2 regions of the Burkholderia diffusa genome follow, and region 1 is predicted to be linked to the other one. Evidence: riboswitches for the same ligand, from Rfam matches in the RefSeq annotation. Region 1 holds a riboswitch; the other holds the start of a gene.
What was found. Region 1 has a riboswitch for manganese ahead of WI26_RS16445 (sodium:calcium antiporter). Riboswitches for the same ligand answer to the same signal wherever they lie in the genome.

Region 1 (4,317 bases):
GCGGCTGACGGCTCTTGTCGTCGATCGCGAGCGTCGACGCGCGGCCGACGGGTTCGACCGCGCGGCTGTCGTAGATCATCGCGACGGCGATCGCGTCGCCGCCCAGGCGCGACGTGCCCGGATCGACAACGCGCCAGTTGCTGCCGAGCTTCGCGGCAAGCTGGCGCACCGCGCTCAGTTCGCCGTAGCCGTTGTTCTGGATTTCCATCAGGCCGATCACGTCGGCGTCGAGCGCCTTCAGCGCGCTGACGATCTTCGCTTCCTGGCGCTGGAATTCCTGGTAGTTCTTCGCACCGCGGTTGTTCGGATCATCGAAGCCGCCGCCGAGACCGTTGCCGTTGAAATAGTTGAGGACGTTGAACGACGCGACGCGCAGGTTCGATTTCGGATCGCGTGCCGGGGCGTTGGTACGCGGATTCGAACGCGTGTCGAACGTCGGCGCGGCCGCACCCGGCAGCGGCTGCACGCGCCATGCGCCATAGCGCACCTCGAGCACGCCTTCGACGTCGCGCACTGTGTAGCCCGAGCGCAGCGTGTTCGCGGCCGACAGTTCCGGCGCCGGATACGGCACGGTCGCCGGGTTCTGCTTGTTCGAGCCGTCGTCGAGGACCAGCCGGTTGCGTGCGTTCGCATCGATCTGCGTCTGCGCCTGCGACGGCGGCACCACGCTCGTCGGCGTGCGCAGGCGCCCGTTGCTCAACATCACGCTGCCGTAGCGGCCGAGCTCGTAGTTTTCGGTGACGGTGAGCGTTTGCGGCAGGCGCACGCGCATCCCTTCGTACGCGGCGAATGCGTTCGGGCTGTCGACCGGCAGCGTGAGGGTCGCGGGCGTGACCGTCTGGCCGTTCGCGCACACCGCGATCGCGCCCGACAGCGTGAGTTGCGTCTGCCCGTATTTTTCCTCGACCTTGCCGGTCACGTGCACGAGATCGCCGGCCTTCGCGCGCACTTTCGGCGCATAGACGAACAGGCCTTCGGACACGCCCGGCTGATTGCGGCGCTGCGCGTCGGCCTGCTGGACGAAGAAGCCGCCGAAGCCGTCCGTGCCGCCGAAGTCGGCGGTGACGACCGCTTCGATCGACACGTTCTGGCCGGCGAGCGGTGACGGCGCGCCCGGCCCCTGGATGTCGGCGATCGGCGTCGTGCTGCCGCCGCAGTTCGGACTGACAGGAGCGGCGGTGGCGGCGAAGACGGGTGCGGCAAGCGTGGGCAGCAGCAATAGCGGGGCAAACAGGCGGATTGTCGAGCGCATGACGGGGAATCCCGGTTGTGAGGGTGGCGAAAGCTTAGCGGCGCTCGATGACAGTTTTTAGTAACCAAAAGACAGATGGATGTAAGTTCTACGTCGTCCGGCCGATGCCGCCATGCACGCGGGTGCGCATGCGCGCGCGGCGCCACGGAGCGGAGTACGGCAGTCGCAACGCGCGACAGCGAGGCGGCACACATGCATGCTTGCCGAAAGCATTCCTCTCGGCTAGACTGCCCCTCGTCTTTGGGGAGTAGCCTGCTTTCCATCCCCCGGAAAGCGAACGCGTCAACACACTCGGCCTGCTGCCGTGGCGCGTTCGGCCGAATCGGTCTGGCGAGACCATCGACGCATCGCGTCGTTCCTGGTCGGACGTCGGCAGATGCGTCATGGTTCGTCCACGTCCGACCACGGAGTCCCCATGTTCCTTTCAGCTTTCTCCCTGCATTTCATTCGCTGCATTCGTTCCGCCACCGCCCGCGTGCCTGCCTGCGGAGGTGCCGCATGACGTTGATGCTCGTCGAACTGGCGTTCATGCTGATCGTCATCCTGGTCGCCGCCGAACTCTTCACGAACGCGCTCGAACATCTCGGCGAACGGCTGAAGATTTCGGAAGGCGTGACGGGGTCGCTGTTCGCCGCCGTCGGCACCGCGCTGCCCGAAACGATGGTGCCGCTGCTCGCGCTCGCGGGCGGCACGTCGAACGCGGCGGTCAACGAGGAAATCGGCGTCGGCGCGATTCTGGGCGCGCCGCTGATGCTCGCGACGCTGACGACATTCCTGATGACGCTCGCCGTGATCCGCTCGCGCGGACTCACCGGCACGATCGCACCCGAGCGCACCGGCTTCGTGCGCGACCTGAACTACTTCATCGCCGCATTCACGCTCGCCACCGTCGCGATGTTCGTTCCGCATCATGTGTGGGCGGTGCGCGCGCTCCTCGCCGCGATGCTGGTCGGCGTCTACGTGATGTACGTCGTGATGACGTTCCGCGCATCGACGCAGCTCGTCGATGCCGGGCACGGCACCGAGGCGCCGCACGCGATGTTCCTGTCGCGTGTCGGGCTGCCGACCAACCTCGCGACCATCGCGCTGCAACTCGCGCTCGGTGTCGCGCTGCTCGTCGGCGGCGCGAAGGGCTTCATTCACGGCGTCGAGGGCGTGTCGCATCTGCTCGGCATCTCCGCGCTGCTGCTGTCGCTCATCATCGTGCCGATCGCGACGGAGTTGCCGGAAAAGGTCAACAGCGTGCTGTGGATCCGCCGCAAGAAGGACACGCTCGCGTTCGGCAACATCACCGGCGCGATGGTGTTCCAGGGCACGCTGCTGCCGGCGATCGGCATCATGCTGACGCCATGGGAGCCGCGCCCCGAAGTGCTGACCGGCGTGGTCATCACGCTCGCGGCGGCGGTGTGGCTGCGCGTCAATGCGCGTGCGCGCGGGCTCGCGATCTGGGCGTTGCTGGCGAACGGGGCCGGATATGTCGGCTATCTGTTCGTGACGCTGACGCGCTGAAAGCTCGGCGCGCTTCGATCAGGACGCGTCGAGCCGAGCGTTGGCCTGCCGCGCATCTCACAGCGGATGCTGACGCTCGATCTGCGCGCGCTCGAGGATGCCGGCTTCGTGCGCCGCACCGTGTATCCGGAAGTGCCGGTGCGCGTCGAGTACGATCTGACTGCGGACGGCGACCGGCTGCGGCCTGTCGTCGAAGTCATGCGCGCATTCGGGTTGTGGCTGAAGGCGCGCGATGCGCACGGCGAGGTCGAAGCGGAAACCGCGCTGGCCCGATAACCCCACATCGAGAAAAACATCATGGAACTCCATGCCACCGTCGGTGCGGCAACGTCCGATATCGACGACGACGAAAGCTGCGCGAACATCTATTGCCACGACGCGGAGCAGAACTATTGCTTCTCGCTGCTGCGCTTTCCGGAAGAAACATCGATCGAGGTGATGGTGCTCGACCAGCTCACCGCGCACGTGAAGGATCTGACGGTGCGCCTCACGGGCGACACAATCGAAGTCGAACTCGATGAGCGCACCGCCGCGCGTCTCGACGGCCACACGCATTACGTGATTCATCTCGCGCCCGGCGAGCATGATCCGGTCGTGCTGCGTGCCGCGCTCAAGGAAATCTTCGATGGCAAGAGCGGATATCGCGACGACAGCGCAAGCGCGTAACCCGGCCTGCCCTCCGCTCATGACATGTCCACATATTGAGCACGCAACGTCCCATTAATAGGGATGCCTGCCCAAATGTTGACGCGCTTTGCTCCACGGTTCTAACGTTCGCCAATGCCATTGGATACGGCCCCGCCCCGCCATGCGTGCGACGGCCGACACAGAACTCAGGAGACGACCGTGGCCCATTCCGCGTCGCGCACGCATGCCAACCCGTCGGCGCAATCGCAATCGCACACGCATGCCGACACAGCACCCGATTCCGCCGCCCGCAGGGCCGCGCCCGCGGCTGCCGCCGTCGCCGAGCCGCCGAGCCGCAAGCGCCTGATCATCCTCGCGCTGCTGTTCGTCACGGTCGTGATCAACTATCTCGACCGCAGCAACCTGTCGATCGCCGCGCCGGCGCTGTTCAAGGAACTGAACATCGATCCGGTCCGCGCGGGCCTTGTGTTCTCCGCATTCGGCTGGACCTATGCGCTGATGCAGATCCCCGGCGGCTGGCTCGTCGACAAGGTGTCGCCGCGCGTGCTGTATGCGAGCGCGCTTGCTCTGTGGTCGGCCGCGACGGTATTGCTCGGCTTCGCCGGATCGTTCGTCGGACTGATCGTGCTGCGCCTCGCTGTGGGCGCACTTGAAGCGCCTGCCTATCCGATCAACAACCGCGTGGTTACGACGTGGTTCCCGACTCGCGAGCGCGCCAGCGCAATCGGCGGCTACACGTCGGGGCAGTTCGTCGGCCTCGCGTTCCTTACGCCCGTGCTCGCGTGGCTGCAGGTGCATCTCGGTTGGCACATGGTGTTCGTCGCGACCGGACTCGCGGGCATCGCATGGGCCGCGGTCTGGTACGCGGTGTATCGCGAGCCGCGCGCGTTTCGCGGCGTCAACGCGGC
Region 2 (4,317 bases), on a different replicon from region 1:
ATCCGGCCTATTTCGGCGGCTACGTGAACGACAACTACTTCGCGACGGTCGACGGGCTGCAGTTGACGGACGCCGAAGTGCACGCGGTGATCCGCAACGGCTTCGAGGCGTCGTTCGTCGACGCCGCGCAGCGCGATGCGCTGATCGCGCGTCTCGATTCGTACTGGCAGGCCGCGTGACGGCCGGCATCGAGGCTCGCTAGACAGATGAAACACGTCGACGACATCCGCTTCGTGGCGACCGGTCCGGCCCTGCGCCACGCCGGTCGCGTGCGAGCACCGCGCACGCACGTCGGCGTCGCGCCCGTCGCCCGCGTGGCGACGGCGTTGTGCGATGCCGCGCGCCGAAGCCTGTCGTTGCGGCGCGTCGTGCAGTTCGCCGCCGCGCCGGTCGCAGATGCCGCTACGATTGCCGCCGCGTTCTCGACGTCGTCCGCCAGCAACCCGGTGATGGCGGACGCCACGCTCGCGTGCGCGATCGCCGACCGCGGCGCTCCGGCCGCCGCGCTTCGCCGCATCGCGCATGCCCGCGCAGCGCCAGCCATGCCGTCGCCCGCGCGGCGCCGACCGCTTTCTTCTGTTCGCCTTACCTTGATGCAGGACCATTCGTCATGACGCAAACCGCTTTCCGTTCCCAGCTGCTGACCTTCAACGGCGACCCGGCGCAGTCGAGCCAGGCCGCGAACCACGAGACCGACGGCCTGCTGATCGTCGACGACGGCAAGGTCGTCGCGGCCGGCCCGCATGCGCGCCTCGCCGCGACGCTCGCGCGCGACGCGGTCGTCCACGATCTGCGCGACAAGCTGATCGTGCCCGGCTTCATCGACACGCACATCCACTATCCGCAGACGGACATGATCGCGTCGCCGGCGCCCGGCCTGCTGCCGTGGCTCGACAAATACACGTTCCCGACCGAGCGCCGGTTCGGCGATCCGGAACATGCGCGCAAGGTCGCCGACTTCTTCGTCGACGAACTGCTCGCCTGCGGCACGACGAGCGCGCTCGTCTACTGCACCGTGCACAAGCAGTCGGCCGACGCGCTGTTCGCGGCGAGCGACGCACGCGACCTGCGGATGATCGCGGGGAAGGTGCTGATGGACCGCAACTGCCCCGAGTTCCTGCGCGACACCGCGCAATCGGGCTATGACGACAGCGCCGAGCTGATCGGCCGCTGGCACGGCAAGGGCCGCCAGATGTATGCGGTTACGCCGCGCTTCGCGCCGACGTCCACCGAGGCGCAGCTCGAGGCGTGCGGCGAACTCGCGCGTCGCCATCCGGACGTGTTCGTGCAGAGTCACGTCGCGGAAAACGTCGATGAAGTGAAATGGGTGGCCGAGCTGTTCCCCGGGCACCGCAGCTATCTCGACATCTACGACCGCTACGGACTGCTGCGCCCGCGCGCGGTGTACGGCCATTGCATCCATCTCGACGACGAGGACCGCCGCCGGATGGCCGAGACGCGCACCGTCGTCGCGCACTGCCCGACGTCGAACTTCTTCCTCGGCAGCGGCCTGTTCGACTTCGACAAGGCCGGCGAATATGACGTGCCTGTCACGCTCGCCACCGACGTCGGCGGCGGCACGTCGTTCTCGATGCTGCAGACGATGAACGAGGCGCACAAGGTCGCGCGGCTGTCGGGCCATCACCTGAGCGCGACGCGGATGTTCTGGCTCGCGACGGCCGGCGCCGCGCAAGCGCTCGATCTCGCCGACACCGTCGGCACGCTCGCGCCGCGCACCGAGGCCGATTTCGTCGTGCTCGACCCGCAGGCCACGCCGCTGCTCGCGCGCCGCACGAAACGCGCGGAATCGCTCGAGGAGCTGCTGTTCGCGTTCGCGCTGCTCGGCGACGACCGTGCCGTGTACCGCACGTATGCGGCCGGCCAGCTCGTGCACGAGCGCGGCGCCGCACGCCGCGCCGCCGCGTAACGCACTTGCCACACTGCTGCTCCGGCGTGCGTCGCGACGCACGCCGGAGCAACCGGATTCGCACCGCGCACGCCACGCACCGTGCTAGAATTCGCCGCTCATTGGGGAGTAGCCGCTCCGCTCGATGTCCCGCGCCCCGGGCGCGCATCGTGACGGAGGCGTCCGTCAACAGACTTGGCCGTTCGGCCATGGCGGGCGCAGCCACCAAGGCCTGGCGAGACCGATGGTTCACTGCGCGCCGCATCAGGGCCCGGCGCGCGGCGGATCGTCGCTCGCACGCATAACATCGGCCCGTGGAAACCCCGTACGTGTCCCAAGCCTTCCTGATCTCCACCGGCGCCGTCGCCCTCGCTGAAATCGGCGACAAGACCCAACTGCTGTCCCTCGTGCTGGCTGCGCGCTATCGCAAGCCCCTGCCGATCATTCTCGGCGTGCTCGCCGCGACGCTCGTGAACCATGGCTTTGCCGGTGCGCTCGGCGAATGGCTCGGCGCGCTCGTCACGCCGTCGATCATGCGCTGGGCGCTCGCGTTCTCGTTCATCGCGATGGGACTGTGGATCCTCGTGCCGGACAAGCTCGATGCGGACGAAGCCAATGCGAACCGCTCGCGGCTCGGCGTGTTCGGCGCGACGCTCGTCGCGTTCTTCCTCGCTGAGATGGGCGACAAGACGCAGATCGCGACCGTCGCGCTCGCCGCGCGCTTCCAGGATTACATCGGCGTGGTGGCCGGCACGACCTTCGGGATGATGCTGGCGAACGTGCCCGCGATCCTGCTTGGCGACCGATTCGCGCACCGCCTGCCGACGAAGCTGGTGCACGGCATTGCGGCCGTGCTGTTCGTCGTGCTCGGCGCGCTGGCGCTGCTGGGCATCGGAGCCTGACGTACGCAGGCAAACGACGCGGCCGGGCGGCCGCGCCGGTGTCGATACCGTGTTACTTCGCGACGGCCGCGCCCGATGCCGGCACGGCCGGCACCGCACGCTCGTTGGCGGCCGGCGCGGCCGGCCCGCCGTGCTTGTCGACCGGCAGCCGCACAGTGCGGATCGCGCCGTTCGCCAGCGGGAAATCCGCGAGCGCGCTGCGCGCGAGGAACGGCATCGCATACAGCAGCGCACCGTTGTCGCCGGTGGTACGTGCGGTCACGTTATAGACTTCCTTGCCGGTCGCGCGCTCGGTGATCCGGATGCCGAGCGTGTAGTCGAAGACCTGGTAGGTCTGCGCGACGTAGCCCGCCGGCATCGGCCCCCAGGGCCCCCACGGGCCCCACGGCCCGCCCCGCCAGTACGGCCCCGGCCCCGTGAACCACGGGTCGTAGTAGACCGGCTGCGGCACCGTCACCAGGTCGCTGCCGACCCCGTAGGCCAGCCCGACCAGATAGCGCGCCTGCGCGGCCGGCACTTGCCGGAATGCGTACGCGGACAGTTCGTTCGCGACGATCGGCTCGTAGGTCGACTGTTCGATGCTGTGCTTCTGCGCATCCGTGCGCGTGAAGGCGTAAGTGCGTGTCGCGTCGCTGCCGCTCCAGTCGGAGAAGGCCGTGACCTGCGTCGTCACATAGCTGGTGCAGCCCGTCAGCAGCGCCACGCACAGCATCGCGGCCCAGCCCGCACTGCGTTGAATCCATTCGCGTTTCATGTCGATCCTCGTCGATCCGTCACCCGTTCGTCGCACCGCGCGAACTGCACGGGATGCCGATAATACGCGGACTGCCGGAACCGGTAAAAAGTTCGCCCGGCACGCAGCCGCAAGCCTTTGTACAATGGCCCGGTTCGCCCGGCTCGCGCCGCGGGCCCGATCCCCACTCCACCGATCTCGACGACCATGTCCGACAACGCCTCCTCCACCGTGATCCGCCGCGCCGACTACACGCCGCCGGCTTTCCTCATCGATTCCGTCGCGCTCGAATTCGACCTCGCGCCGGCCCGCACGATCGTCAGGAATACGATGCGCGTGCGTCGCAATCCGGACGCGGCGCCTACCCCGCACCTGGAGCTGATGGGTGAAGCGCTCGAATTCCTCGGTGCAGCGCTCGACGACAAGCCGTATGGCGCGGTGCGTGCGCACGAACACGGGCTGACCGTCGAAAACGTGCCCGACGCATTCGAGCTCACGCTCGACAGCGCGTGCGCGCCGGACCAGAACACGACGCTGTCCGGCCTGTACGTGTCGAGCGGCAACTTCTTCACGCAGTGCGAGGCCGAAGGCTTTCGCCGCATCACCTACTTCCTCGACCGCCCCGACGTGATGGCCTCGTACACCGTCACGCTGCGCGCGGACAAGACCGCGTATCCGGTGCTGCTGTCGAACGGCAACCTCGTCGACTCGGGCGAGCTGCCCGATGGCCGCCACTTCGCGAAATGGGAAGACCCGTTCCGCAAGCCGAGCTATCT

Region 2: linked by a shared signal. The riboswitch ahead of WI26_RS04575 (TMEM165/GDT1 family protein) and the one ahead of WI26_RS16445 (sodium:calcium antiporter) in region 1 are both predicted to bind manganese.

What each region holds. Positions count from the first base shown of each region.
Region 1 covers NZ_CP013363.1:208,792-213,108, reverse strand. The annotation lists gene WI26_RS16450 (ExeM/NucH family extracellular endonuclease) at 1-1,252, opposite strand, end outside; yybP-ykoY riboswitch at 1,483-1,659, shown strand; gene WI26_RS16445 (sodium:calcium antiporter) at 1,751-2,761, shown strand; partial or broken gene WI26_RS16440 (winged helix-turn-helix transcriptional regulator) at 2,807-3,037, shown strand; gene WI26_RS16435 (hypothetical protein) at 3,059-3,427, shown strand; gene WI26_RS16430 (MFS transporter) at 3,608-4,317, shown strand, end outside.
Region 2 covers NZ_CP013362.1:999,220-1,003,536, reverse strand. The annotation lists gene WI26_RS04590 (adenosine deaminase) at 1-179, shown strand, start outside; gene WI26_RS04585 (hypothetical protein) at 207-614, shown strand; gene guaD (guanine deaminase) at 611-1,927, shown strand; yybP-ykoY riboswitch at 2,019-2,156, shown strand; gene WI26_RS04575 (TMEM165/GDT1 family protein) at 2,236-2,808, shown strand; gene WI26_RS04570 (DUF4136 domain-containing protein) at 2,861-3,562, opposite strand; gene pepN (aminopeptidase N) at 3,749-4,317, shown strand, end outside.